DNA from 3 places in the Pseudonocardia sp. ZF1 genome. Region 2 is predicted to be linked to each of the others. Evidence: predicted binding sites of a transcription regulator. Region 2 holds the regulator's gene; each other region holds the start of a gene.

The links. The regulator LexA, encoded in region 2, represses DNA repair genes until DNA is damaged. The targets are predictions, from matches to a motif close to CGAACACGTGTTCG.
Region 1: the regulator LexA is predicted to act here: its motif matches at 8,225-8,238, upstream of ZF1_RS18580 (CoA transferase subunit A).
Region 3: the regulator LexA is predicted to act here: its motif matches at 4,215-4,228, upstream of ZF1_RS15820 (intein-containing Rv2578c family radical SAM protein).

Annotation. Positions count from the first base shown of each region.
Region 1 is NZ_JAJNBY010000001.1:3,852,263-3,861,728, forward strand. Features, by position in the region: gene ZF1_RS18540 (FAD-dependent oxidoreductase) at 1-1,041, opposite strand, end outside; gene ZF1_RS18545 (PaaI family thioesterase) at 1,101-1,964, opposite strand; gene ZF1_RS18550 (winged helix DNA-binding domain-containing protein) at 1,979-3,040, opposite strand; gene ZF1_RS18555 (LLM class flavin-dependent oxidoreductase) at 3,057-4,193, opposite strand; gene ZF1_RS18560 (IclR family transcriptional regulator domain-containing protein) at 4,261-5,064, opposite strand; gene ZF1_RS18565 (lyase family protein) at 5,061-6,212, opposite strand; gene ZF1_RS18570 (HAD hydrolase-like protein) at 6,288-6,938, shown strand; gene ZF1_RS18575 (MOSC domain-containing protein) at 7,083-7,979, shown strand; gene ZF1_RS18580 (CoA transferase subunit A) at 8,282-9,025, shown strand; gene ZF1_RS18585 (3-oxoacid CoA-transferase subunit B) at 9,028-9,466, shown strand, end outside.
Region 2 is NZ_JAJNBY010000001.1:4,109,037-4,118,502, reverse strand. Features, by position in the region: gene ZF1_RS19785 (DUF349 domain-containing protein) at 1-748, opposite strand, end outside; gene ZF1_RS19780 (class III extradiol ring-cleavage dioxygenase family protein) at 1,120-1,821, shown strand; gene miaA (tRNA (adenosine(37)-N6)-dimethylallyltransferase MiaA) at 1,818-2,762, shown strand; gene dapF (diaminopimelate epimerase) at 2,759-3,628, shown strand; gene hflX (GTPase HflX) at 3,683-5,173, shown strand; gene ZF1_RS19760 (hypothetical protein) at 5,209-6,273, shown strand; gene lexA (transcriptional repressor LexA) at 6,302-7,060, opposite strand; gene ZF1_RS19750 (hypothetical protein) at 7,290-7,520, shown strand; gene ZF1_RS19745 (hypothetical protein) at 7,684-8,343, shown strand; gene nrdR (transcriptional regulator NrdR) at 8,863-9,354, shown strand; gene ZF1_RS19735 (vitamin B12-dependent ribonucleotide reductase) at 9,449-9,466, shown strand, end outside.
Region 3 is NZ_JAJNBY010000001.1:3,257,847-3,267,312, reverse strand. Features, by position in the region: gene ZF1_RS15840 (CaiB/BaiF CoA transferase family protein) at 1-905, shown strand, start outside; gene ZF1_RS15835 (citryl-CoA lyase) at 902-1,699, shown strand; gene ZF1_RS15830 (dioxygenase family protein) at 1,696-2,565, shown strand; gene ZF1_RS15825 (YibE/F family protein) at 2,581-4,128, opposite strand; gene ZF1_RS15820 (intein-containing Rv2578c family radical SAM protein) at 4,238-6,238, shown strand; gene aspS (aspartate--tRNA ligase) at 6,297-8,090, shown strand; gene ZF1_RS15810 (DUF389 domain-containing protein) at 8,127-8,756, shown strand; gene ZF1_RS15805 (hypothetical protein) at 8,768-9,466, shown strand, end outside.

The DNA.
Region 1 (9,466 bases), 260 kb from region 2:
TCCCGCGTCGTGCGGGACGGTGCCGGTGGCCGCGTCGAACGGCAGCCCCTCGATGGGCTCGCCCGCGTAGCCGATGGCCCGCACGACCAGGCCCGCGTCCAGGGTCTCCCGCTCCCCCGTGCCACGCACCCGGCCGTCGTCGCCAAGGGCGTTGCGTTCGATCTCGACGGCGCCGACCCGGCCGGTGCCGTCGTCGACGAGCCGGACCGGGGACCGCAGGAACCGCAGGTGGATCCGCCGGGGCGCGCCGGTGGAGGACCGGCGGGCCCATGCGGTGAGCATCTCGATGTTCTGGCGCATCCGGCGTTCCTCCGGCTCGGCCACGCCCGCGGCGAGCAGGCCGTCGTCGTGCACCACGACGTCGACGTCGTCGAGGCCGCCGAGACCGCGCAGCTCGGCGGGGGTGAACTTCACGTGCAGCGGGTCGCGCCGGACCAGTACGTGCACGTCGGTGACCGCGCTCGCCCGCAGCGCGTCGAGCACCGCGTCGTGCGCGTCGGTGGCGGCGAGGTCGTCGGCGGGGCGGGCCAGGACCCGCGCGACGTCGACGGCGACGTTCCCCGCGCCGACCACGACCACGCCGGGGCGGTCGAGCAGCGGGCCGGGACCGACCGCGTCGGGGTGCCCGCAGTACCAGGACACGAACGCGCCGGACCCGACCGAGCCCGCGAGGTCCTCCCCCGGGACGCCGAGGTCGCGGTCGACCGCGCTGCCCGTCGCGTGCACGACGGCGTGGTAGTGCTCCCGCAGCGCCTCCCCCGGGATGCCGCCGGGGCCGACGTGGACGTTGCCGAGGAACCGGACACGGTCGCTGTCGTCGAAGGTCCGCACCAGCGCGCGGATGACCGACTTCATCTTCACGTGGTCGGGGGCGACGCCGTAGCGGACCAGACCGTAGGGCGCGGGCAGCCGGTCGATCACGTCGACGTGCACCGACGGGTCACCCGCCAGCAGCGCCTCGGCCGTGTACAGACCGGACGGTCCGGACCCGATGACGGCGATCCGGTGGGGTCGTGGGGCGGGGACCTGCGGGGTCGACACGTGCGCACCTCCGAGCCGGGGACGGTGACGACGCTAACAGCGACGACCCGTCCGGGCGATCATCGGCGCAGCGCGGTGCCGACGGCGCGCACCGCGGTCCGCCCGTCGGGCAGCAGCAGCTCCGTGCCCAGGGTGCGGAACCGGCGGCCGTCGCGGATCGCGACGGTGCGGGCCCGCAGCCGGTCGGTGACCTGCACCGGACGCAGGAACTCCACCGTCGTGGACAACGGCCGGGCGTCCGCGGCGCCGGGGTGCGCGGACTGGACCGCGGCGGCGAGCCCGGACAGGACCGCGCCGTGGGTGGTGCCGTTGAGGTTCGTCGTCGACGGGCCGGGGGTGAACACGACGTCGCCGTCGGCGTCGCGCTCGAGGTGCTCGGTCCGCAGCCGGGTGGCGTCGAACGGCGGCAGCGCGGCCCGGGCGTCGGTGCCGGCGGCGGTGGTCCCCGTCGCGGGCGCGGTCGCGAGCCCGCCGGGGCCCGCGGGGGCACCGGTCAGCGCGAAGGTGGCGACGACGTGCGCGACGGCGACCCCGGTGTCGTCGCGCATCTCGGCCCGGCCGACGCCGACCTCGTCGTCGAGGTGCAGCAGCGTCAGCTCGGCGCGCAGCCACCGCGCGTCCGGTGCGGGGACCCCGGCCGCGTCCAGGCGCAGGTCGACGGTGGGCGCGCCTCCGGTGAGCCGCGCCGTGGAGAAGACGAGGTAGCCGAGGCCCGCGTCGGCCAGCAGCGCCGGGAGCACCGGGAGGACCCGGCCGTCGGCGGTGCGGACGCCGTCGTGCAGCGGGGCGCGCACCACCACGCGCTCCGGGGTCGACGACGGGTCGGGAGCCATCCCGAGACCCGACTCGACCGGCGCGCGCCGCAGCCGCTCCCGGGTGCCCGGTGCGGGCCTGGTCGGCTTCGGCTGCGTCGTGCCGGTCATGATCCCATCGTGCGTCACCCCGGGGACGCTCCCGGCCCCGGGTCCCGGTACCAGGCGGTGAGCAGCTCGGCCTCGTCGTCGACGGCGCGCCGGTCGGCGGCGTCGAGCGGGGTGAACGGGGTGGTGGCGACGCGGCCGTCGCGGTGCTCCCAGGTGCCGGCGACCCGGCCGTGCAGCAGGAACACCGGCGCCGAGCGGGGCCGGGTCGTGGCGAACACGTGGTGGCGGTGCTCGGCGGGCACGATCCCGGTGGCCGCGGCGTGCCCGAGCAGCAGCACCGCGTCGTAGGGGCCGAGGAAACGCACCGGCAGCGGGGCGCCGGGCCCGGGCAGCGGGGCGCGCGGCACGTCGAGCAGCGTGGTGCCGTCCTCGGCGGCGAACGGGCGCAGGTCCTCCCCCGCCAGGGCTGCGCGGGCGACGCGGACCGGCCAGCCCGCGAACCGCGCGACGTCCGGCGCGGACGCGGGCCCGAAGGCCCGCAGGTAGCGGCGGGCCAGCGCGGCCCGTGCCGCGGCGGGGCCGGGCTCCGGGCCGGGCGCGGCGAGGCCGTAGACGTGGGCGCGCGGGGTCGCCCAGGTGCCGGCGGGCGGGATCCGCACGAGCCCGACCCAGTGCTGCACGCCGGGGAAGACGCCCGCGGGCAGGCCCGCGTCGGCGAGTGCGGCGGTGATCTCGGCGTGCCGGCGCGGCCCGTCGGCCAGCAGCCCGCCGACGACGCGTGCGGCGGCGGTCATGTCGGCGTCGGTGACGTCGCGGGACAGCCGCAGCCAGTCCGCGCGCTGCTCGGCGCGGACGGCGGCGGTGAACACCCGGTGGTCGCGGCGGCTGAGCATGTGGATGGTCGAGCGCATCGCCCAGGCCTGTACGACGCGTCCGTCGTGCAGCATCGCGGTCAGTGCGGACCGCTCGAAGCCGATGAGCCGCGACCAGAGCCCGAGGTAGCCCGACGGGGCGTGCTGGGTCTGCAGCCCACCGATGCGCTCCAGGGCGCGCGGCACCGTCAGGGCGGCTCGCCCGGTGAGGAGCTGGCGGGCGAGCAGGGCCCGCAGCCGGTCGTCGGCGGTGAGGACGCGCACCCGGCGAGTGTGCCGGTCAGCCCGCCGTCGGGGTGTACCGGTCCGCGGGGCGGGCGAGCCCGAAGCGGTCGCGCAGGGTGCCGTCGTAGGGGGCGGGCGTCCAGGCGTCGCCGAGTGCGGGCAGCAGGCCGTCGACGATCTCGTCCACCCCGGACGGCAGCGCCAGCGGGACAAGGACGAACCCGTCGGCGGCGCGCTCCTCGGCGGCGTCGCGCAGCAGGGCGGCGAGCGCGGCCGGGTCGCCGACGTGGCGCAGCGTCGCCGGGACGGTGTCGGCGTCGGCGGGGGCGAGTGCGTCGAGCTCGCGCAGCCGCGCGGCGGCGTCGTCGCCCAGCAGGGTCTCGACGTCGAGCAGCACGGTGACCTGGTCGGGGTGGCGCCCGGCGTCGGCGACGGCGGCACGCACCCGGTCCCGGGCCTCGGCGGCACCGGCGACCGTGTCGGCCGCGACCCGGACGACGTCGGCGTAGCGGCCCACGGTCGCCAGCGCCTCGGTCTCGTCGCCGCGCAGCACGGTCAGGGGCTGCCCCTGCGGCGGGCGCGGGGTGATCGACGGTCCGGTCACGGAGAAGAACTCGCCGGTGAAGTCGATGTGGTGGAGCCGGTCGCGGTCGACGAAGCGGCCGGTGGCGGCGTCGCGGATCTCGGCGTCGTCCTCCCAGGAGTCCCACAGCCGGGCGGCGACCTCGATCGCCTCGCCGGCCTCCCGCCAGAGCGAGGCCGCATCGCGGTCGGCGCGCGCACGGCCGAACAGGTCGGCCTCGGCCTGCGTGCGCGACACGTCGGGCTGCCAGCCGGCCCGCCCGGTGGACACGAAGTCCAGGGTGGCGACGGCCTTGGACAGGTGGAACGGCTCAGTGTGGGTGACCGTCACCGTCGGCACGATCCCGATACCGGGGACGGCGGGCGCGACCCGCGCGGCGACGGCGACGGCGTCGAGGGTGCCGGGCAGTGCGGCCGGGTCGGCCCCGGGCGGCTGCAGCGAGTCGGGCAGCGCGACGAGGTCGAGGCCGCCGCGCGCCGCGGTGCGGGCCAGGTCCAGGTGGTACGGGGCGGTGAACAGCCGGGCCGGGTCGGCGCCGCCGAGCCGCCACGCGCCGGGGTGACGCCCCGCCGCTCCGAGTTCGACCGCCAGGTGCAGACGTCCGCTCACCGTGCCTCCGTCGCTCGTGATCAGCTCCTGGGAGGGCCAACCCACCGCGGGCGCGGTCTGTTCCCGGTCACCCGGCGGCGCGCAGGTCCGCCTCGATCGCGGCGGCGCAGGCGCGCAGCTCGGGCAGGATGTCGGCGCGCAGGCCGTCGGCGTCGTTGCGGGAGGCGTGGGTGGAGACGTTCGCGGCCGCGACGACCCTCCCGGCGCGGTCGTGGACGGGCACCGCGACCGAGCGCAGCCCGGCCTCCAGCTCCTGGTCGACGACGCAGTGCCCGTCGGCGCGGACCCGGTCCAGCTCGGTGCGCAGCTGCCCGGGCGTCGAGACGGTGTGCGCGGTCAGTGCCGCGGGCTCCAGCGCGCCGAGGTAGGAGTCGAGGGTCGCGGGCGGGAGCGCGGCGAGCAGGACGCGGCCCATCGACGTCGCCCAGGCCGGGAAGCGGGTCCCGATGGTGATGGTGACGGTCATGATCCGCGAGGTGGGGACGCGGGCGACGTAGACGACGTCGTAGCCGGTGTGCGGGTCGCCGTCGAGGACCGACACCGACGCGGACTCGCGCACCGTGGCGACCAGGCGCTCCAGGTGCGGGGCCGCGATCTCGGGCAGGCCCATCGCGGACAGGTAGGACCAGCCGAGCTCGAGCACCCGCGGGGTGAGGGTGAACAGCCTGCCGTCGGTGCGGACGTAGCCCTCCTCGGCCAGGGTGAGCAGGAACCGGCGCGCCGCGGCGCGGGTGAGCCCGGTGGCACGGGCGACGTCGGCGAGGGTCTGCTGCGGGCGCTGCGCGTCGAAGGACCGGATGACGGCCAGCCCCCGGGCCAGCGAGCGGACCTGCTCGGTGCGCGGGGCGCCCACGTCCTCCGGGGTGCTCACGCCGCCCGCCCGGCGAGGACGGTGTCGACCAGGTCGGCGGCGTGCCCGGTGCCGTGGCCCTGGGCGCCCGCGGCGAGGTCGAGGTTGCGGGCCATCGCCTCGGGGTGCACCTGCAGCCCCTCCAGGCTCACCCGCAACCGGGCCGCGGCGCCCGCGGTGACCCGCAGCAGCGCGACGAGAGTCTCCCATTCCGCGTGCCAGGCGCCGGCGGCACGCTGGAACTCCTGCTCGGCGCCGGCGAGCAGCGTCGCGACCAGGCCGGGGGCGCGCTTCGCGGCGCCACGGGCGGTGACGGCCGCGGCCGGGTTGCGCTTGTGCGGCATCGACGACGAGTCCCCCGGCGCGGACTCCGACACCTCGCCGAGCTCGGTGGCGGACAGCAGCACGACGTCGCCCGCGGGCTTGGCGCAGGCCCCGGCGGCGACGCCGAGCGCCCCGGCGAGCTCGCCGATACGGCTGCGTTCGGTGTGCCACGGCACGCCCTGCGGGGCGAGGCCGAGCCGCGCGGCCAGCGCGTCGGCGACGGCCGGGCCGAACGGGTGGACGGCCGCGAGGGTGCCCGCGGCGCCGCCGTAGGAGACCGGCAGCGCGGTGAGCACCCGGTCGAGGCCGGTGCGGGCCCGGTCCAGCCCGGTGCACCAGGTGGCGGCGACGAGGCCGAAGGTGGTGGGCAGCGCCTGCTGGCCGAGGGTGCGGGCGGCGCATGGGGTGTCGCGGTGGGTGGCGGCGAGCGCGGCCGCGGCGTCGGCGCAGGCGGTGAGGTCGGCGACGACGCGGTGCCCGGCCCGTCGGGTGAGCAGCATCAGCGCGGTGTCCATGACGTCCTGGCTGGTGGCGCCCGGGTGCACCGCGCGCTCGGCGCCGGGCTGGATCCGCGCCGCGGCCGCCTTGAGCCGCTTGACCAGCGGGATCACCGGGTTGCCGCCCTCGACCGACTCGGCGGCCAGCGCGTGCGGGTCGACGCCCGCGACGGCGGCGACGGCGCGTTCCACCGCGTCGGCGTCGTGCTCGGTGACCGCGCCCTGCTCGGCGGCGACCGCCGACAGCGCCAGTTCGACCTCCAGCAGGGCGGCGATCCACGCGCCGTCGTCGAGCAGACCGTCGACCCGGTCGGTGCCGGACAGCGGCCCGAGCAGTGTGTTCGCCATGCGTACAAGTGTACGACCTGCGACCGTTCAGGGAGAAGGGACGGCCGGGTCTCCCGGGAGGCAGAATGACCCGACGTGCTGACCCACATCCTGCTCGACCTCGACGGCACCCTCGTCGACTCCGCCCCCGGCATCCTCGGCTCGATGCGCCGCGCGATCGACGAGGTGGGCCTGGACGTCCCCGAGTCCGCGCTCGGCACGCACCTGCTCGGCCCGCCGCTCTACCGCAGCCTGCCCCCGATCCTCGGCGACGAGGGCACCGCCGCCGTGCTGCCGGTGTACCGGCGCCTCTACGGCGACGAGGACGGCTGCCTGGACTGCACGCCCTACCCCGGCGTCGCGGAGCTGCTGCGTGCCCTGTCCGCGGCCGGCGTGACGATGGCCCTGGCCACCAGCAAGGGCGAGACCTCGGCCCGCAAGATCCTCGCCCACCACGGCTGGACCGACCTGTTCACCGAGATCGTCGGTGACACCCGCGCCGCGGACCGGCCGACCAAGGGCGCCGTCGTCGCCGAGGCGCTGCGCCGGCTCGGGTCCCCCGCGGGCGCGGACGAGCCGCTGATGGTCGGCGACCGGCTGCACGACGTCGAGGGCGCCGCCGAGCACGGCCTCCGTTGTGCCGGAGCGGGCTGGGGCTACGCCGAGCCGGGCGAGCTGGAGGCCGCGGGCGCCACGACGGTGTACGCCACCGCCGACGAGCTGCGGGCGGCACTGCTCGGCCGCTGAGCTGCGACGTCCGGGTGAACCGGGCGCCGGAGGCCGCGCATCTGCGGCCGCCGACCGGAGCCGCGTCCTCAGCTGAGGACCGCTCCCGCGGGCCCGTCCGTTCGGGCCGTGCACGTCGAACGGACGGGCCGATATACACCGGACATGACGGTCGCCGCGCTCTACCGCTATCCGGTCAAGTCGATGCTCGGGGAGTCCCTGACCCGGGCCACCATCACCGAACGGGGGCTGCTCGGCGACCGCGCCTACGCGGTGCTCGACAACGGGACCGGCATCATCGCCAGCGCCAAGGTGCCCAAGCGCTGGCTGGGCCTGCTGAGCTTCTCCGCGCGGTTCGTGGCCGAGCCGGTCGTCGGGGAGCCCACCCCGCCGGTGGAGATCACCTTCCCGGACGGCTCGGTGCTGCGCAGCGACGACGAGGGCCTCGACACCGCGCTCTCCGCGGCGCTGGGCCGCGACGTCTCGCTGATCTCGGTCCCGCCGGAGGGGAGCTACTTCGAGGAGCTGTGGCCCGACATCGAGGGCCTCACCCCGCAGCAGCTCGCGCCGCGGAAGCTCATCGAGGACACGACGACCCGGCACGAAGACTCCGGCGAGGTCATCAGCCGGTTCGACATCTCCGCGTTCGGGGCGCCGGGCACGTTCTTCGACCTGTCGTCGCTGCACGTGCTCACCGAGTCGACGCTGGACCGGCTCCGGGAGCTGAACCCGGACGCGACCTTCGACCCGCTCCGCTACCGCCCCAACATCGTGCTGCGCGACGAGGGGACGGGCTTCGTCGAGAACGACTGGCCCGGCAGCACCAGCGCCCTGGGCGACGACGCCCGGATCACGTTCTCCTTCGCCACCATGCGCTGTGTCATGACCACGCTCCCCCAGGGCGACCTGTCCGACGACCCGGACACCCTGCGGACGATCGCGAAGAACAACCGCATCGAGATCCCGCAGGTCGGCGGGGTCTGGGCGTGCGCCGGGGTCTACGCCGAGGTCGCCGCAGGCGGGGAGATCGCCGTCGGGGACCCGCACACCGCCCCCGCCTGACCCACGCCGCGCCCGCCCCGCCGACGGTGCGCCGCGACGGCGGCGGTCGCCGAGATGCAGCTCAGCGGGGTGCGGGGCACCCTCGGGCCCGCTGAGCTGCATCTCGACACCGTGAGAGGGCACCCCCGCCCCTGGAACGTCACCGGGATGCAGTTCAGAGCTCCCGGTCGGCCTCTCGGACACCCCCGAGCTGCACCTCGGCGCGCGGAGGGTGGGTCCCGACCCGTCGGACGGTGTTCGCAGGGCGAACGCTTGTGCGTCTGTCGTACACCGCGTACCCTCGCCGGCGACGGAGGTGCGTGATGGACAAGGTGGTGGCATCCGCCGCGGACGCGGTCGCCGACATCGGCGACGGGGCGTCGCTCGCGGTCGGCGGGTTCGGCATGTCCGGGGTTCCGACGGTGCTGATCGCGGCACTGCTGGAGCAGGGCGCGACGGACCTGGAGACGATCTCGAACAACCTGGGCGTCGACGGCTTCGGCCTCGGCACCCTGCTCGCCGCCGGGCGCATCCGGCGGACGATCGGCTCCTACGTCGGCAACAACAAGGAGTTCGCCCGCCAGTACCTGGCCGGTGAGCTGGAGCTGGAGCTGACCCCGCAGGGCACGCTCGCCGAGCGGCTGCGGGCCGGCGGCGCGGGCATCCCGGCGTTCTACACCCCGGCCGGGGTCGGGACGCTGGTCGCCGAGGGCGGGCTGCCCTGGCGCTACGCGTCCGACGGCTCGGTCGCCGTCGAGTCCCCGGCGAAGGAGACCCGCGAGTTCGACGGCGTGACCTACGTCCTCGAGCGCGCCCTCACCCCGGACTTCGCGCTGGTCCACGCCTGGAAGGGCGACCGGCACGGAAACCTGGTGTTCCGGCGCGCGGCGCGCAACTTCAACCCGGACTGCGCCGCGGCCGGGCGGACCACGATCGCCCAGGTCGAGCACCTGGTCGAGCCCGGGGAGATCGACCCCGACGCGGTGCACACCCCCGGCATCCACGTGCACCGCGTGCTGCACGTCCCCGGCGTCGAGAAGCCGGTCGAGTTCAGGACGGTGCGTTGACCATGGCCCTCAACCGTGACGAGATGGCCGCCCGGGTCGCGGCCGAGCTGCCCGACGGCGCGTACGTCAACCTCGGCATCGGCATGCCGACCCTGGTGCCCGGACACATCCCCGAGGGCCGGACGGTCGTCCTGCACTCGGAGAACGGGATCCTCGGCGTCGGCCCCTACCCCACCGACGAGGAGGTCGACGCCGACCTCATCAACGCCGGCAAGGAGACCGTCACCGTCGCCGACGGCGCCGCCTTCTTCGGCTCCGCGGAGAGCTTCGGCCAGATCCGGGCCGGGAAGCTCGACGTCGCCGTCCTAGGCGGGATGGAGGTCGCCGCGAACGGCGACCTCGCGAACTGGGCGATCCCCGGCAAGATGATCAAGGGGATGGGCGGGGCGATGGACCTCGTCCACGGCGCGCGCTCGGTGATCGTGATGATGGACCACGTCT
Region 2 (9,466 bases):
CGCGGTGGGCGCGGCCCGCGGCCTTCCACTCGGTCATCAGGTCGCGGTAGGCGGCCGCGGTCGCGTTCCACTCGTCGGAGTCGGCCAGGGCCTCGGCCCGGTCGACGAGCTCCTCCTTGCGGGCCTTCGCGGTGACCCGCTGGCGGTCGAGGTCGGCGAAGTGCGAGCCGCGCCGCCGGTTGAACGCCTCACGGGCCTTCGAGAAGCGCTTCCACAGCTGCTCGTCGGTCTTCTTGTCGACGCCGCGGACGGTGCGCCACTCGTCGAGGATGGCCTTGAACCGGTCCCCGGCCTGCTTCCACTGGGTGGAGTCCGCGGCCATCTTCTCGGCCTCGACGGCGAGCGCCTCCTTGCGGGCGACGGCGTCGTGCCGGGCGCGCTCGCGCTCCTCCTTCGCCGCGCTGACGCCCTGCTCGGCCCGGCCGACCAGCTCGTCGAGCCGCTCGCGCAGGGCGGGCACGTCCCCGACCACGTGCGCCTCGCCGAGGCCCTCGCGCAGCGCGGTGAGCGCGGTGAGCGACGCCTTCGCGTCCCCGCCGCCGGCGATCCGCGCGGCGAGCACCTCGGTCTCGGTGACCAGCGCGTCGAACCGCTTCGCGTAGTGCTCCAGGCCCTCCGCGGGCGGACCGGCCTGGTAGGAGCCGACGACCCGCTCGCCGTCGGCGGTGACCAGGGTGATGGTCCCGTCGTCGTCGGCGCGGCCCCAGCGCCCCGGGTCACCGGCCGCCGAGGGCACCGGCGACGGCAGCGCTGCGGGCGGCGCGGGCGGTGCGACCGCGGCCGGGGTGGGCGCGGGTCGCGCGGCGGGCGGCGGTCCGGGCCGTGGGCCGGGCCGGGGCGGCCCCGGCTTCGGCGGGTGGGCCGGGTGGGCTCGGCACCCTGTCCTGCAGCGTCGGTCGCGTGGGTCTCGGACACCGGTAGGTCCTCCTCGTTCGGCCCGCCGCGGGGGCGGGCGCCCCGGTGCGGATGTCCGTCCGGGGCCGTGCGCGCACCGGGCCCCTCGCGCGGTGCGGAGGCCGGAACGGCGATTCAAGCAGGTCCACCGCCTTCGGGGGAACCGCGCGCCCCCGGCCGGGTACGGGCGTCGCGGCGGGGGAGCGCTGATTACCCTCGGATCCCGTGCCCGCCGCGATCGCCGTCCTGCCCCAGCCCCCGCTCCTCGTCCCCGCCCTGAGCGGCGACGCGGCGGTCGAGACCGAGGGGCTGCGCGAGGCCGTCGCCACCGCCGTGACGGGTCTGGCCGCGGCCGCGGACAGCTGGGTCGTCGTCGGCGCCGATCCCGGCGGGCGGCGCACCGTCGCCCCGGGTACCCGCGGCACCTTCGCCGGCTACGGCCGCGACGTCCCCGTCGCGCTGCCCGGTCCGGCCGGTCCCGACGAGGGCCCGGAGCTCCCGCTCCCGCTGCTGGTCGCGGCCTGGGCCGCGGTGCCGACCGGGGTCGGGTCGGCGCGCGGCGAGCTCGTCGCGCCGGACGCCCCGGTCGCCGACTGCCTGGCGCTGGGCGCGGAGCTCGCCGGCGAGGGGGTCGGGCTGCTCGTCGTCGGTGACGGCGCGGCCAAGCACACCGCGAAGGCCCCCGGCGGGTTCGACGGCCGCGCCGAGGCGTTCGACGCCGTCGTCGCCGCCGCGTTCGACGCCGGTGACCCCGAGGCGCTCGCCCGGCTCGACCCGGACGGCGCCGCCGCACTCTGGGCGTCCGGCCGCGCGCCCTGGCAGGTCCTCGCGGGTGCCGCGCGCGGGCGGGCCTGGACGGCGGCGCACCGGCACACCTCGATGCCCTACGGCGTCGCCTACCACGTGGCGCTGTGGGAACCGGCGTGAACGCCCCTCCGTCGACGGCACCGCCGCTCGTGGTCGTGGTCGGGCCGACCGCGACCGGCAAGTCCGACCTCGGGCTGGAGCTGGCACTGGCGCTGGGCGGGGAGGTCGTCAACGCCGACGCGATGCAGCTCTACCGCGGCCTGGACGTCGGCACCGCGAAGCTCGCCCCGCACGAGCGGCGCGGCATCGTCCACCACCAGCTCGACGTCCTCGACGTCACCGAGACCGCCTCGGTCGCGGCCTACCAGCGCGAGGCCCGGGCGGTCGTCGAGGAGCTGCGCGCCGCCGGACGCACCCCGGTGCTCGTCGGCGGCTCGGGTCTCTACGTGCAGGCCGTGCTGGACGAGCTGGAGTTCCCCGGCACCGACCCGGAGCTGCGCGCCGTGCTGGAGGCCGAGCTGGACCGCGACGGGTCCGGCGCGCTGCACGCCCGCCTCGCCGCGGTCGACCCGGTCGCCGCGGAGCAGGTGCTGCCCTCGAACGGGCGGCGGATCGTCCGCGCGCTCGAGGTGATCGCGCTGACCGGCCGGCCGTTCCGGGCGACGCTGCCCGGGGCGGGCACCCCCCGCTACGACGCCGTGCTGCTCGGCGTGGACCGCGACGTCGCCGAGCTCGACGAGCGCGTCGCGCTGCGGGTGGACCGGATGCTCGACGACGGTCTGGTCGACGAGACCCGCACCCTGCTCCGCCACGGGCTGGCGCAGGGCCGCACGGCGTCCCGCGCGCTGGGCTACCGGCAGGTGATCGAGGCCCTCGACCGCGACCCCGCCCACCCCGACCTCGCCGGTGTCCGGGAGGAGACGGTCCGGGCGACCCGGCGGTTCGTGCGCCGCCAGCGCTCCTGGTTCCGCCGCGACCGCCGCATCCACTGGCTCGACGGTGCCGACCCGGACCTGATGGCCTCGGCGCGCGCGGTGCTCGCTCGTAGGCTGGTGGCATGACCGGCGGCATCGCGTTCAGCAAGGGGCACGGCACGCAGAACGACTTCGTGGTGCTGCCCGACCCGGACGCCGCGCTCGACCTCACCCCGGCGCGCGTCGCCGCCCTGTGCGACCGCCGCCGCGGCCTCGGCGCGGACGGGGTGCTGCGGGTCGTGCGCTGGGCGAAGCTCGCCGGGGAGCCCGGCGTCGGTGAGCCCGCCGACGGCGTCGAGTGGTTCATGGACTACCGCAACGCCGACGGCTCGCTCGCCGAGATGTGCGGCAACGGCCTGCGCGTGTTCGCCCGCTACCTGCACGAGCGCGGCTGGGCCACCGGCGGGCCGGTCGGCACCCGCAACGGGGTGCTCGACACCGCGGTCGGGCCGGACGGGGTCTCGGTCGGGCTCGGCACGGTCGGCGTCGGCCCGGCGTCGGTCGCCACCAGCGGCGACGCGCGTGTCGACGGCATCGCCCTCGACGTCGGCAACCCGCACCTGGCCTGCGTCACCGCGGCCGACCCGGACACCCTCGACCTGACCCGCGCGCCCTCGTTCGACCCGGCGCTGTTCCCGAACGGGGTGAACGTCGAGTTCCTGACCCCGCTGGACGGTCCCGCCGACGGCGGCCGGATCCGGATGCGGGTGTACGAGCGCGGCGTGGGGGAGACCCGTTCCTGCGGCACCGGGACCGTCGCCGCCGCCGTCGCCGCGCTGCGGCACGCCGGGCACTCCGCCGGCGACGTGCAGGTCACCGTCCCGGGCGGGCTGCTGCGGGTGACGGTGGAGGCGGGTACCGACGACCGGACCGGGCCCACGACGCTGCACGGCCCGGCCGTGCTGCTCGCGTCCGGGGAGCTGGACCGGGCGTGGTGGGACGCGCCCGCCTGAGCGTCGCGAATCCGGGCGGACACGGGCCCCGCGACGTGGGAGGATGGGGTCGAGATGACTGATGCCCACACGCACCCCTCCGTGACCCCCTCCGCGTCGAACCCGGTTCCGACGGGTGGCGAGCTCGACCTGGAGGAGCGCACGTCGTTGCGCCGGATCCACGGGCTGTCCACCGAGCTCACCGACATCACCGAGGTCGAGTACCGTAAGCTCCAGCTGGAGCGGGTCGTGCTCGTCGGCGTCTGGACCGAGGGCACGGCCGAGCAGGCCGAGAACTCGATGACCGAGCTGGCCCGCCTCGCCGAGACCGCCGGTTCCGAGGTGATGGACGGCCTGGTCCAGCGCCGCTCCAGCCCGGACCCGGCCACGTTCATCGGCTCCGGCAAGGTCGAGGAACTGCTCGGAACCGTCCGCGCCACCGGCGCCGACACCGTCATCTGCGACGGCGAGCTGTCACCCGGCCAGCTCCGCCAGCTGGAGGAGCGGCTCAAGGTCAAGGTCATCGACCGGACCGCGCTGATCCTCGACATCTTCGCCCAGCACGCCCGTTCCCGGGACGGCAAGGCCCAGGTCGAGCTCGCGCAGCTGTCCTACCTGCTGCCGCGGCTGCGCGGCTGGGGTGAGGCGCTGTCCCGGCAGGTCGGTGGCCGCGCCGCGGGCGGTGTCGGTATCGGTGGCCGTGGCCCCGGTGAGACGAAGATCGAGCTGGATCGGCGCCGGATTCGCGCGCGCATGTCGAAGCTGCGCCGCGAGATCGGGGCGATGCGCCAGGTCCGCGAGACCCAGCGCGGCAGCCGTCGCCGCAACGAGATCCCGTCGGTCGCGATCGTCGGCTACACCAACGCGGGCAAGTCGAGCCTGCTCAACCAGCTCACCGACGCCGGCGTGCTGGTGCAGGACGCGCTGTTCGCGACGCTGGACCCGACCACCCGCAAGGCGCAGACGCCCGACGGGCACGAGTACACCCTCACCGACACCGTCGGGTTCGTGCGGCACCTGCCGCACCAGCTCGTCGAGGCGTTCCGCTCCACGCTGGAGGAGGCAGCCCGGGCCGACCTGCTGGTGCACGTCGTCGACGGGTCCGACCCGCTGCCCGACGACCAGATCGCCGCGGTCCGCCAGGTGCTCGTCGAGGTCGGTGAGGCTGCGGGCGACACGATGCCGCCCGAGCTGCTCGTGATCAACAAGACCGACGCGGCCGGTGACCTCGCGCTGGCCCGGCTGCGGCACGCCCAGCCGGACGCGGTGTTCGTCTCCGCGCACAGCGGAGACGGGATCAGCCGGCTCCGGGAGCGCATCGCCGAGCGACTGCCGCGCCCGGAGTACGAGGTCGACCTCCTGCTGCCCTACACCGAGGGTGCGCTGGTCGCGCGGCTGCACGACGACGGCGAGGTCCTCGCCGAGGAACACACCGCCGACGGCACCCGGATCCGGGCGCGGGTGAAGCCCGAGCTGGGCACCGCGGTGCTGCCGTTCGCGGTGGCGGGCTCGGCCCTGCCGACCGGGACCGGCACCGACCTGCCGGCGACGGCGGCGGGCCACTGAGCGTCCCACCGGCCGGGCGGCCGGGTCCCGGGACCGTGGCCCGCCGCCTGACCGCGGTCCTCTGCCTGACCGGCGCGCTCACGGGTGCGGCCGCGCCGCCGCCCGGGGCGATCCCGGCCTGCTCGATCGACGACCCGCGGCTGGCGGAGCTGTCCGGACTGGTCGCCGAGGGCCCGCCCGGCGCGGCCCCGCAGCGCTACCACGCCGTCGTCGACGGCGGCGGGACCGCGCGGGCGTTCACCCTGGACCCGGCCGGCTGTGCGGTCACCGGCACCCGGCAGGCCGACGTCCCGGTCACCGACGTCGAGGACCTCGGCCTCGGACCGGGCGGGGAGCTGTGGCTCGCCGACACCGGCGACAACGGGGCGCGGCGCGGGTCGGTCCGGCTCGTCGTGCTGCCCCCGGCCGGGCCGCCACGGGTGCACGACCTCGTCCACCCCGACGGTCCGCGCGACGTCGAGGCACTGCTGGTCGGCGACGACGGCGTGCCCCTGCTGGTCGACAAGACCACCGGGGCCGCCGGGGTGTACCGGCCCGCCGCGCCGCTGCGCGATGGCGGGGACCCCGTGGAGCTGCGCCGGGTGGCACAGGTGGTGCTGCCCTGGTCCGGCACCGGCGGCGGGCCGCTCGGGGCCGCCGGGTCGCGCACGGTCACCGGCGGCGGGCTCTCGCCGGCCGGGGCCGATGGCGGGCGCGCCGTCGTGCTGCGGACCTACACCGACGCCTGGGTGTTCCCGCTGCCCGCCGGCGGACCGGCGACCGCCGACGCGCTGGTCGCGGCCCTGGGCGGGGCACCGCTGCCGGTGCCGTTGCCGGGGGAGGCGCAGGGTGAGGCGATCGCCCCGGACGGCCGGGGCGCGCTGCACTCCGGGAGCGAGGCGAGGGGCCTGACCGCGGCGGCGGTCACGGTCGTCCCGGGCGCGGTGTCCGCGGCGACCGTTCCGCAGGCACCGGTCGTGCCTCAGCCCGCCGCGGTGCCCGAGTACCGCACGTACCCGTCGTGGCTGCCTGCCGCGGGCGGGGCCGCGGCGCTCGGGGCGCTGCTGGCCGCCGGCGCCGTCGCGATGTCCCTGCACGGACGGCGCCGCCGGTCCCGCTGATCGCGGGAGCGGGCGCCGTCCGAGGAGGTCAGAGGCGGCGCAGGACCGCCACGACGCGGCCCAGGATCGACGCGTCGTCACCCGGGATCGGGTCGTAGGCGTCGTTCGCGGGCATCAGCCAGATGTGCCCGTCCTTGCGGCGGAACGTCTTCACAGTCGCCTCGCCGTCGATCATCGCGGCCACGACCTCGCCCTGCTCGGCCACCGGCTGCTGGCGCACGACGACCCAGTCGCCGTCGGTGATCGCGGCGTCGACCATCGAGTCACCCTTGACGTTGAGCAGGAACAGCGTGCCCTCGCCGACGATCTCGCGCGGCAGCGGGAACACGTCCTGCACGGCCTGCTCGGCCAGGATCGGGCCACCGGCGGCGATGTCGCCGATGAGCGGCACGAACGCCGGCGCCGGCCGCGCGGAACGCAGGTCGGCGGTGTCGGTGTCGGAGTCCGTCCCGTCGGTACCGGCGATCTGCTCCGGGCTGCGGACGTCGACCGCGCGGGTGCGGTTCGGGTCGCGCCGGAGGAAGCCCTTGCGCTCCAGGGTGCGGAGCTGGTGGTGCACCGACGAGGTGGACGTGAGGCCCACCGCGTCACCGATCTCGCGGACGCTGGGCGGGTAGCCGTACCGGTCCACCCAGTCCCGGATGACGGCCAGGACCTTCTTCTGCCGCGGGGTCAGGCCGCGGGTGTCGGCCGCGGGGTCGGGGAACTCCCGGACCTTCGCGGATCCCCGGTCCGCGGCGGTGCCGGTCACGCCGGGACCACCGTGTCCGGTGTCGTCCGCTGCCATCGCATTCGCCTCCTCGGGGTACTTACGGCGACGACCCTAGCCGCCACGGGCCCGTTCGCCAAACATGCGTTCGAAGTCGCCCGGGGCGTGTCGTGGATTCCGTCGGGCCGCGGTGGTACAACATCGCACACGCGTTCGATCGAACACTGGTTCGATCGAACGCGGTCCGCGTCGCCGTCCGGCCGCGCGGGGGCGACCGGCAGCGGGAACGGCAGCGGGGGTGGCGATCGTGGGTGCGGCGGTCATCGGGGACGTGACGGTCATCGGGCGGGTCCCGGGGTGCGCCGCGACCGACGGGGTGCGGCCCGGCCGGGTGCCGGGCGTCGTGCGCCGTGCGGTGGCCGCGTCGGGTGTCCTGCTCGCCTCGGCGGCCGCGGTCGTCGCGCTCGGGGTGCTCGCCGACGTCGCGGTCGCCACCCACGGCCCGGTCGGGCCGCCCGCGGTCGGCGCACCACGCTGAGAACGTCCCCGGCACGGGCGACGATCTGCGGGAACGCGGTTGTTGTCGGTGCCGGGTGCTACACCGCTCGTACACCCGTTCGACCGGGCTCGGGGAAGGGCCGGTCGGGAGCGGGGGAGACGAGACCGCCCGGGGGACGGGCGGTCCGACGGCAGGAGGAACCATGCGAGAGCTCGACGAGCGGATCCGCGATCACGGCGCGGTCGGCTGCCTGACCGGCGCCCCGGCGCCCGGCACCCCCACCTCGCGCGCCCGGCGCGCCGCCCGGGAGCGGGTGCGGGCCGCCGACGGTCTCGCCGGTGCGGCCGGTGCCGGCTCGTCGGCCGCCGCGCGCGCGGCCCACCGGTGGGCGGCCCACGGGGCGCGCGAGCGCGCACTGACCGAGTCGGTGGCCCGCCATCCCGCCGCCCGTTCCCGGCGCGTTCCGGTGTCCGGCGCCCCCGGGGCCGGTGTCCCGGTGTCCGGTCCCGCCGGCGGTCCGAACCCCGCGGTCCGGACGCCCCGCTGCACCACCGCGGACCCGGCCCCGAGGGCGACGGCGACGCTGACGCGGCCCGCGCCGGCCGCGGCGCCGCCCCGTCCTCGGTCGGTGGCCGTGCCGGCACCGCGCACCGTCCGTCCGCCGTCCCGGCGCTGCCTGGTCCCGGCGCGCCCGCGTCCGGCCCGCAGCCGCGCCCGCGGGCGCCTGGAGCGGTTCCTCACCGGGGTCGCGGCCCTGCTGTGCGCGACGACCGCGGTGGTGGCGCTCGGGCTGCTGGGCGACGCGGCGGCGGGCTGGAACGCCCCCGCGGCCGCCGTGCCGTCGGTCGGCGCCGTGCGCTGACGTCGGCCGGCGCTGCGCAGTGCGGCGCCGCACCCCGTGGTTCGCACGGCCGTGCGTTGCGGGGCGGTCCGAGGTGGTGACGGTGCGGAGCGACGGACGCCGCGTCGGCGTCGCATCGGGTGACGGCGTGCGCGGGGTGGCGCGCGGGTGTCGGGACATGGTCGCCGGGATGTCGCCGGAGGAGTCGGCGACGTGCCGCCGGGCGCGTCCGCAGGGCGTGTCCCCGCATCGGGTGGCCGCCGGTCGCGGTCCCTCCGGCGCGACGGACGGCGCCGCCCGCGACGTTCCTCGGCGCCACCAGCGCTGATGCCCCGCTCCATCATCGTCGGCGACGGACCGGTCGCGGAACGTGGTGTGCGAGGCTCGGTTCCCGATCGGGCGAAGCTCGGCGTGGCACCGGGCCCGGGATGGCGTACCCCTAGATGTAGGGGTTACATTGGTGTCGTTCCGCCACTGGTTGGGGGGACGGATCGCCGCGGAGAGTTTCCGGAACGTCACGGAAGAGGGGTGTGAGCGTCCATGCGCTGCCCGTTCTGCCGACACCCGGACTCCCGCGTGATCGACTCCCGGACCGCCGACGACGGGACCTGCACCCGCCGGCGCCGGTCCTGCACCTCGTGCGGACGACGGTTCACCACGGTCGAGGAGGCCGTGCTCGCCGTCGTCAAGCGCAGCGGGGTGACCGAGCCCTTCAGTCGGCAGAAGGTCGTCGGCGGGGTTCGGCGGGCGTGCCAGGGCCGGCCGGTCGACGAGGACGACCTGCAACAGCTCGCCCACCGGGTCGAGGAGACGGTGCGGGCGCGCGGGGCGGCGGAGCTCCCCAGCCACGAGGTCGGGCTGGCGATCCTCGGGCCGCTGCGTGAGCTCGACGAGGTCGCGTACCTGCGGTTCGCGAGTGTCTATCGGTCCTTCTCCTCCATCGAGGACTTCGAGAAGGAGATCGCCGACCTGCGTTCGGCGGCTGCCGGGGAAGCAGCCGACGACGAGGCCGGTCACCACCCGGACGGCTGAGCGGCGCGTCGTCGTCGCCGGTCGTACCGGGAAGAGAGCCGTCCGCGCACCCCAGCGTGCGGGCGGAGAAGCGTCGGATGTGCGGAGGCAGTTCATGACCGAGACCGTCGGG
Region 3 (9,466 bases), 850 kb from region 2:
ACCTCGCCGCGGCCCGCGAGCTCGCCCGCCGCGCCGACGTCGTCATCGAGAACCTGCGGCCCGGCGGGATGGCCCGCTTCGGGCTGGACCACGCCTCCGTCGCCGCCGACAACCCCGGTGTCGTCTACGCCTCGATCTCCGGGTTCGGCTCCGGCGCGGGCGCGCACGTCCCCGGCTACGACCTCATGGTGCAGGCGATGTCCGGGCTGATGAGCCTCACCGGCGACCCGGACGGGCCGCCGTACCGGGCCGGGATCTCGGTGTTCGACGTGATGGCGGGCAACCACGCCGCGATCGGCGTCCTCGCCGCGCTGCGCCACCGCGACCGCACCGGCGCCGGTCAGCACGTCGAGGTCAACCTGCTGTCCTCCGCGCTGACCGGCCTGGTCAACCACAGCTCCGCCTGGGTCGCCGGCGGGACGGTGCCCTACCGGATGGGCAACGCCCACCCCTCGGTCTTCCCCTACGAGCCGATGCCCACCGCCGACGACGACCTCATCGTCGCCGCCGGCAACGACGCCCAGTTCCGCAAGCTCTGCGGCGTGCTCGAGGTGCCCGGCCTCGCCGACGACCCCCGCTTCGCCCGCAACGCCGACCGCACGGTCAACCGGGAGGAGCTGCGCCCGCTGCTGGTCGAGCGGCTGGCGACCCGGGGGGCCGTCGAGTGGTTCGAGCTGCTCACCGCCGCCGGCGTGCCGGCCGGGCCGATCCAGACCATCGACGGCGGGTTCGCGATGGCCGAGCGCTTCGGGCTCGATCCCGTCGTCACGGTCGGGGAGGGGGACCGCGCGGTGCCCACCACCCGGCACCCGGTCCGGTTCTCCGCCACCCCGGCCGTCTACCGGCTCCCTCCGCCGCGGCTCGACGAGCACGGCGCCGACCTGCGGAAGTGGCTCGACTCATGACCTACCCCACCGCTCTGGGCGCCTCGTCGAAGGACGCCATCACCCTGCTCGGCCACGACCTCGCCGACGACGTCATGGGGAAGGTCGGGTTCGGCGAGCTCGCGTTCTGGCTCGCCACCCAGCGTCGCCCCACCCCCGGTGAGACCCGCGTGTTCGAGGCCGTCCTCGCCGCGCTGGCCGACCACGGGTTCACCCCGACCGCGATCGTCACCCGGCTCACCCACCTGTCCGCGCCGGACTCGGTGCAGGGCGCACTCGCCGCCGGGCTGCTCGGGGGCGGGTCGCGCTTCCTCGGCGTGACCGAGGACTGCGGCCGGTTCCTGCACGACCACCTGCCCGCCGAGCGCCCCACCACCGACGACGGCTGGGACGCCGTCGCCCTCGACGTCGTCACCGCGCAGCGGGCGGCGAAGCGGTTCGTGCCGGGCCTGGGCCACCACGTCCACAAGGACGGCGACCCCCGCACCCCGCGGGTGTTCGCGATCGCCGCCGAGGAGGGTCTGCTCGGCGACCACCTGAGCCTGTTCGCCGCGATCGGCCGGGTGCACCCGCAGGTGCTCGGCCGCACCCTGCCGCTCAACGGCGCCGGCGTCTGCGGCGCCGCGCTCGCCGACCTCGGCCTGCCGCTCGAGCTGCTGCGCGGCTTCGCCCTGCTCGCCCGCACCGCGGGCCTGATCGGCCAGCTCGCCGAGGAGCTGCGCCATCCCGTCGCCAACGACATCTTCCTGTCCGTGGACCTGCACAACCGGTCCGTCGACCCCGACCCGTACCAGCCCGAGGGAGACCTGCGATGACGCAGCCCACCACCGTCACCGAGGACACGATCACCGACGCCGCCGTCGCGCGCTGGGCGACCGCGCACGACCCGCGCACCGCCGAGCTGATGACCGCCCTGGTGCGCCACCTGCACGACTTCGCCCGCGAGACCCGTCTCACCGAGGACGAGTGGATGGCCGCGGTGCGCTGGCTGACGGCCACCGGGCAGATCTCCGACGACAAGCGCGAGGAGTTCATCCTCGCCTCCGACGTGCTCGGGCTGTCCATGCTCGTCGTCCAGCAGAACCACCGGCTCGACCCGGCCGCCACCCCGGCGACGGTGCTGGGCCCGTTCCACATCGACGGATCCCCGGAGAAGGCCTCCGGCGAGGACATGTCCGACGGGCTGCCCGGCGACCCGCTGTTCGTGCACGGCAGCGTCCGCGCGCTCGACGGCACCCCGGTGACCGGCGCGGTCCTCGACGTCTGGCAGTCCGACGCCGACGGCACCTACGAGGCCCAGCTCGACGTCGACGAGGCCCGGCTGCGCGCGAAGTACACCACCGGCGACGACGGCGGCTACTGCCTGCGCACCATCGCCCCGCTCGGCTACGCCATCCCGATGGACGGCCCCGTCGGCGACCTCGTCTCGCGGACCGACATCAGCCCGATGCGGCCCGCGCACATCCACTTCCTGCTGGCCGTACCCGGCTACGAGCCGCTGATCACCCACCTGTTCCGGGAGGGCACCGAGTTCCTCGACTCCGACGTCGTGTTCGGGGTCAAGCGCGAGCTCGTCGTCGGCTTCACCCGCCGCGAGCCCGGCCCCACGCCGGACGGCGGGCACAGCGAGGTGCCCTGGTACGAGGCCCGCTACGACTTCGTGCTCCAGCCCGCCGGGTAGGTCGCCGGGCCGGACTCAGCGCCGGCCGACGACGAGTGCGGCCAGCCCGGTCGTCACCGGGACGGCGGCGACCAGCCCGATGCTGCCCACCAGGGTCCGCACGATCTCGGTCGCCACGTCCTGGCTGGTGAGCACCTGGGTCACGCCGCCCGCCGCCACCGTGAACAGCAGCAGCAGCGGGAGCGCGGCGCCGGCGTAGGCCAGCACGAGGGTGTTCACCGCGGACGCGACGTGGTCGCGCCCGATCCGCATCCCGGCCGCGAACAGCTCGCGCACACCCAGCCCGGGGTTCGCCGCGCCCAGCTCCCACACCGCGGAGGCCTGGGTGACGGTGACGTCGTCGAGCGCCCCGAGTGCGCCGATCACCAGTCCGGCTAGCACCAGGCCGCGCGGGTCGATCGGCACCCCGGGGCCGAGCGTGCCGATCAGGGTGGCGGTGGTGTCGTCGAGCCCGGTGAGCCGCGAGGTGACGGTGAACAGGTAGCCCAGCACCCCGATCAGGGCGAGCGAGGCCAGCGTGCCGAGCACCGCGCAGGAGGTCCGCGCGGTGAACCCGTGGGTCAGGTACAGCACCACGAACATGATCAGGCAGGCGCCGGTGACGGCGACCGCGAGCGGGGAGCCGCCGGACAGGATCGCCGGCAGCACGAACCACAGGAGGATCACGAAGCTCAGCGCCAGGCTGACCAGTGCCGCGAACCCGCGCAGCCGCCCGAGCACCACGACGGCCAGCGCGAACGCCGCCGCCAGCCACCCCAGCGGAGCGCCGCGCTGGAAGTCCACGAGCTGGTAGGAGCCCGCGTCGTCGGGGTTCGCGCCCGACCAGGACAGCGTGACCGGGTCGCCCACCGCGAACCGCGGCGTCGACGGCTCGTTCGGTACCAGCTGCACCAGGTCCCGCCCGGCGCGCGGCCCGTCGGACAGCGCGACCGTCACCCCGGTGCAGCGACGGTCCCCGGCGCCGGGGGAGCAGTCCGCGACCTGCACCGCGGTGACGGTCCCGTGCACCTGCTGGGTGGGTGGGATCTCCGGGACCGGGGTCGCACCCGGCCACAGCAGGGCCACCCCGGCGAGCGTCGCGAGCACGCACGGCACGAGCAGCGCGACCAGCAGTCTGCGCACCCGTCGCCCGGCCGGGGACGCGGCGCCGTGCCCGTGTCCGTGCTCGTGTCCCGGCGTGTGTCCCGGCCCGTGTCCCCGGCCGGCTGCGGGCGGGGCCGCCGGGCCGGGTGTGGCGCCGAGGTCGGCCTGGCCGGGGCAGTCGCCCCAGCCGCCCGGGTGCCCGGGGTGGGGGATGGGACCGGTCTCGTCGCCGTCGGCGGGGTCAGCCGCCGCGCCGCGCGCCGGTGCGGGCCCGGGGCGGTCCTCCACGGGGGCCGGACGCCGCGGGGCCGGAGCGTGGCGGGCCCGGTGCCGCGCCGGTTCGCCACCCGGGAGCCGGTGCCCGCCCGAGGCGCCCGGGGGCCGGTCCTCGGCGCGCCGCCGCCCACCCGTCCGCGGGGCGGCGGGCCGCCCGCCGTCGGGGGCGGACGGGTCGCGCGGGACGGGCGGGGGCGGGGGCACGTCCGCATCCTTGCAAACGATCTTCGACCTGCGGGGTGCCGTTCGCCCGGACGCGACCGCCCGGCGACGACCGGTTGTCCGACGTTCGAACTTGTGTTCGACTGACCCGGTGCGATGGGACGGACAGCAGGTCGGGGCGGACGGTGTTGGGAACGCGACGGCGCTGCCGGGGATGCGGGGGTTGCTGCGCTCGGTGCGCACGCCGGGGTTCGCGGACACGGTGTTCCACGAGGTCGAGGCGCGCTCGGTGCTGAACCGGGTGCCGTCCTCGTCACCGGTGCCGTTCGGCTGGACGGTCAACCCCTACCGCGGCTGCTCGCACGCGTGCACCTACTGCCTCGTCCCGGAGACCCCGGTACTCACCGCCGACGGCCGGTCGCGGCCGATCGGGGAGCTGCGCCCGGGCGACGAGGTGGTCGGCACCGTCACCGACGGCGGCGGTCGGCGCCGCTTCGTCCGCACCCCGGTGCTCGCGCGCTGGTCGACGCGGCGCCGCGCCCAGGAGGTGACCCTCGACGACGGCACGCAGCTCGTCACCTCCGCCGAGCACCGCTTCCTCACCACCTCCGGCTGGGCGCACGTACGACCGGGGCGCTGCCGGGCCTCCGCGTACCGGCCGCACCTGAGCCCGGGGACGGCGCTGGTCGGGCCCGGTGCGGCCGCGGTCCCGGGCGGGGCCCGGCCCGACGGATACGCCGAGGGCTGGCTGTGCGGGCTGGTCCGGGCCGACGCGGTGCGCGGCCGGGTGCGGGCCGAGCCGTTCCCGACCGGCTGGGTCGAGCTGGAGGCGCTCGCCCGCGCCCACCACCTGCTGACCGCACGGCCGGAGCCCGTGGCCGCCGGGATGATCGCGGCGCCCGCCCCGTCGCCGGCGGCCTGGCCGCAGCGGCCCGCCCGCGGCTGGACGGCCGGGTTCGTCGGCGGGATCGTCGACGCCTGCGGTGAGGTCTCCGCCGGGGTGCTGCGGATCGTGCCCGGCGACGAGGAGCTCACCCGGGCCTGTGTCGACGCGCTGCGCCGGCTCGGGTTCCGCGTGGCCTCCGAGCCGTCGGCCCGGCCCGGGGTGCGGGCGCTGCGGGTGCTGGGCGGGGTCGCCGAGCAGCTGCGGCTGGTCGCGGTGACCGACCCGGCCGTGGCCCGGGTGCGCGACGTCGGCGGCGCCCGCGTCGAGGAGCCGCCGGGGGGAGCGCCGCGGGTCGTGGCGGTCCGCGACACCGGCACCCTCCGCCCGATGGTCGACATCACCACCGGCACGGGGGACTTCGTCGCCGCCGGGGTGGTCAGCCACAACTGCTTCGCCCGCAACACCCACACCTACCTCGACCTCGACGCGGGCGCGGACTTCGACTCCCAGATCGTGGTCAAGGTGAACGTGGCACGGGTGCTGGAGCGGGAGCTGGCCCGGCCGTCGTGGCGGCGCGAGCACGTCGCGATGGGTACCAACACCGACCCCTACCAGCGGGCGGAGGGCCGCTACCGGCTGATGCCCGGGGTGATCACCGCGCTGGCCCGCTCCGGCACGCCGTTCTCCATCCTGACCAAGGGCACCGTGCTGGGCCGGGACCTGCCGCAGCTCGCGGCCGCGAACGCCGACGTCCGCGTCGGCACCGGGGTGTCGATCGCGCTGCTGGACCGGGAGCTGCAGTCGCACCTGGAGCCGGGCACCCCCGGTCCGCGCGCCCGCCTCGACCTCGTCCGCCGGATCACCGACGCCGGCCTGCCCTGCGGGGTCATGGTGGCCCCGGTGCTGCCGTGGCTGACCGACTCCACCGAGGCCCTCGACGCCCTGCTGGCGGAGATCGCCGCCGCCGGGGCGAGCCGGGCCACGGTGCTCGCGCTGCACCTGCGTCCCGGGACCCGGGAGTGGTTCCTGGCCTGGCTGGGGCGCACCCACCCCGCGCTGCTGCCGCGCTACGAGCGGCTCTACCGCGGCGGGGCGTACGCCACCCGGGACTACCGCGGGGCCCTGGCCCGGCGGGTCGTCCCGCTGCTGGCCCGGCACGGCCTGGACCGGCCCGAGCCGAACCCGCGCGACCCGGGGTGGACCCGGCAGCCGGTCGCGTCGCCGCGGGCTGCGGAGCCCGGGGACGGGCAGCTGAGCCTGCTGTGAGAACCCGCCGGAAACCTGGTGGCAGACGGCCCGGGGGATGCCGATAGCCTTGACCGCCGTGATGCGAACCCACCCCGTCGGCACGCTGCGTGCCGAGAACGCCGGCCAGACCGTGACCCTCGCCGGATGGGTGGCCCGCCGCCGCGATCACGGCGGAGTGATCTTCATCGACCTGCGGGACCGCTCCGGATCGGCCCAGGTCGTGTTCCGCGAGGGCGAGATGGCCGAGCGGGCCCACCGGCTGCGCTCCGAGTTCTGCATCCAGGTCGTCGGCGAGGTCGTCCGCCGGCCCGCGGGCAACGAGAACTCCGACCTGCCGACCGGCGACATCGAGGTCACGGTCACCGAGCTGACCGTCCTGTCGGAGTCGGCGCCGCTGCCGTTCCCGATCGACGAGCACACCGGCGTCGGCGAGGAGATCCGGCTCTCCCACCGCTACCTCGACCTGCGTCGTTCCGGGCCCGCCGCGGCGATGAAGCTGCGCAGCGACGTGAACAAGGCCGCCCGCGACGTGCTGGCCGCGGAGGACTTCATCGAGGTCGAGACGCCGACCCTGACCCGGTCCACCCCCGAGGGCGCGCGCGACTTCGTCGTCCCGGCGCGGTTGCGCCCCGGTTCCTGGTACGCGCTGCCGCAGAGCCCGCAGCTGTTCAAGCAGCTGCTCATGGTCGGCGGGCTGGAGCGGTACTACCAGATCGCGCGCTGCTACCGCGACGAGGACTTCCGCGCCGACCGCCAGCCGGAGTTCACCCAGCTCGACATCGAGATGAGCTTCGTCGAGCAGGACGACGTCATCGCACTCGCCGAGAAGGTCCTCACCGCGCTGTGGCGCCTCGTCGGGTACGAGATCGAGACCCCGATCCGCCGGATGCCCTACGCCGAGGCGATGGCCCGCTACGGCTCGGACAAGCCAGACCTGCGCTTCGACATCGAGCTCACCGAGCTCACGTCGTACTTCGCGGGCACCGGGTTCCGGGTCTTCCAGAACCCCTACGTCGGCGCCGTCGTCATGCCGGGCGGGGCGTCGCAGCCCCGCAAGGTGCTCGACGGCTGGCAGGAGTGGGCCAAGCAGCGCGGCGCCCGCGGCCTGGCCTACGTCCTGATCGGTGAGGACGGGCAGGTCGACGAGCGCGGCCCCGTGGTCAAGAACCTGTCCGAGGCCGAGCGGTCCGGCCTGGCCGAGGCCGTCGGCGCGAACCCCGGCGACTGCATCTTCTTCGCCGCCGGCAAGCCCACCGAGGCCCGCGCGCTGCTGGGCGCGGCCCGTGGCGAGATCGCCCGGCGGACCGGTGCGATCGACTCCTCGGCCTGGTCGTTCGTCTGGATCGTCGACGCGCCGCTGTTCGAGTCGGCCGCCGACACCGACGACGTCGCCGTCGGCGGCGGTGCGTGGACCGCGCTGCACCACGCGTTCACCTCCCCGACCCCGGAGTGGATCGACTCCTTCGAGAAGGACCCGGGCAACGCCCTGGCCTACGCCTACGACATCGTCTGCAACGGCAACGAGATCGGCGGCGGCTCGATCCGTATCCACTCGGCCGACGTGCAGAAGCGGGTCTTCGAGATCATGGGCCTGTCCGCGGAGGAGGCCCAGGAGAAGTTCGGCTTCCTGCTCGACGCCTTCTCGTTCGGCCCGCCGCCGCACGGCGGGATCGCGTTCGGCTGGGACCGGATCACCGCGCTGCTCGCCGACGTCGACTCGATCCGCGAGGTCATCGCGTTCCCGAAGACCGGCGGCGGGTTCGACCCGCTGACCCAGGCACCCGCGCCGATCACCGCGGCCCAGCGCAAGGAGGCGGGCGTGGACGCGAAGCCCGAGCGCGCCCCGGAGAAGCCCGGCCCGGCCGCCTAGGTCGAGGTCCGCAGCGTCCTCGACGCCGAACCCGGGGTGGCCCACCTGGTGGTCCACCCCGGGGTGGCGGTGCACCCGGCCGGTGACCTGGTCGAGGCCGATGTCGCCCGGGAGTGCGCCGACGACCTGCTGGGCCGGCTCGCCGACCTCGGCGTCGACCACGACGGCGGCATCACCCTCGAACAGCTCGACACGGTGCTGTCCGACCGGGCCGACGCCGCCGAGGAGGCCGCGCCGGGGGACGGGGCCGACGCCGTCGTCTGGGACGAGCTGATCCAGCGCACCGGCGAGGAGTCGCGGCTGTCCGCGACGTTCCTGACCTTCCTCACCATCGCCTGCCTGCTCGCCGCCGTCGGCGCGGTCACCGACTCGCCGGTCACCGTGGTCGGGGCGATGGTGCTGGGCCCGGAGTTCGGCCCGATGGCGGCGATGGCGATCGGGCTGGTGCTGCGCCGCCGCGACCTGGTCTCGCGCGGTGCGCTCGCGGTCGCCGCCGCCTACGCCTCGGTCGCGGTGATCGAGGGACGCTGGAGCGAGGCGGCCCAGTCGGTGCTGCAGCTGGGGGTCAACCTGGTGGGCGCCATCGGTGCGGCGGCCGCGGTGCTGGTGCTCGCCCGTCGCGGATCGCGTCGTCGGGGCGCGGACCGCGCGCTCTCCGACGGGTAGGGTCCCCTTCGATGACCGATCCGCAGTCGACTCCCGGCGCGGTCGCGGCGGTGGCCGGGGCCGCGCGGTTGCTGTCGCGGCGGGCGGGCTCGGAGGTCGAGCTGTTCGAGCCCGAGGACCTGGGCGGCAGCGGCCGTTCCGTCGTCGCCCGGGCCCGGATGGCGAAGAACCCGTTCTCCGACCGGCGCAGCGTCGTCGTGAAGCACTACGCGCCGCCCGAGGACGGCACGGACCTGGCGTCGGACCCGTTCCGCTACGAGGTCGCGTCCTGCCAGCTGTTCACCGCGCTGCCGAGCGAGGTCCGGCCCAGCCCTGTGATCATCGCGCACGACCCGGTGCAGCGGCTGCTCGTACTGGAGGACCTCGGCCGCAGCCTGACCCTGGCCGACAAGCTGTTCGGCCCGGACCCCCAGGCCGCCCGGACCTGCCTGCTCGGCTGGGCCCGCGGCCTGGGCCGGATGCAGGCCGCGACCGCCGGCCGGGAGGGCGACTTCGGGGCGCTGCTGCGCCGGCTGGGGGAGAAGGCGCGCCGGGACCCGGTCGCCGACCAGGCCCGCGCCGCGCTGGCCGGTCTGCCGGAGCTTCTGGCCGGGATCCTCGGCGTCGAGGTGCCGGAGATGGCGCTGTTCGAGGCCCAGGGCGGGGTGCGCCTGCTCGGCGGCACCGGGTTCCGTGCGTTCAGCCCGTCCGACACCTGCCCGGACAACAAC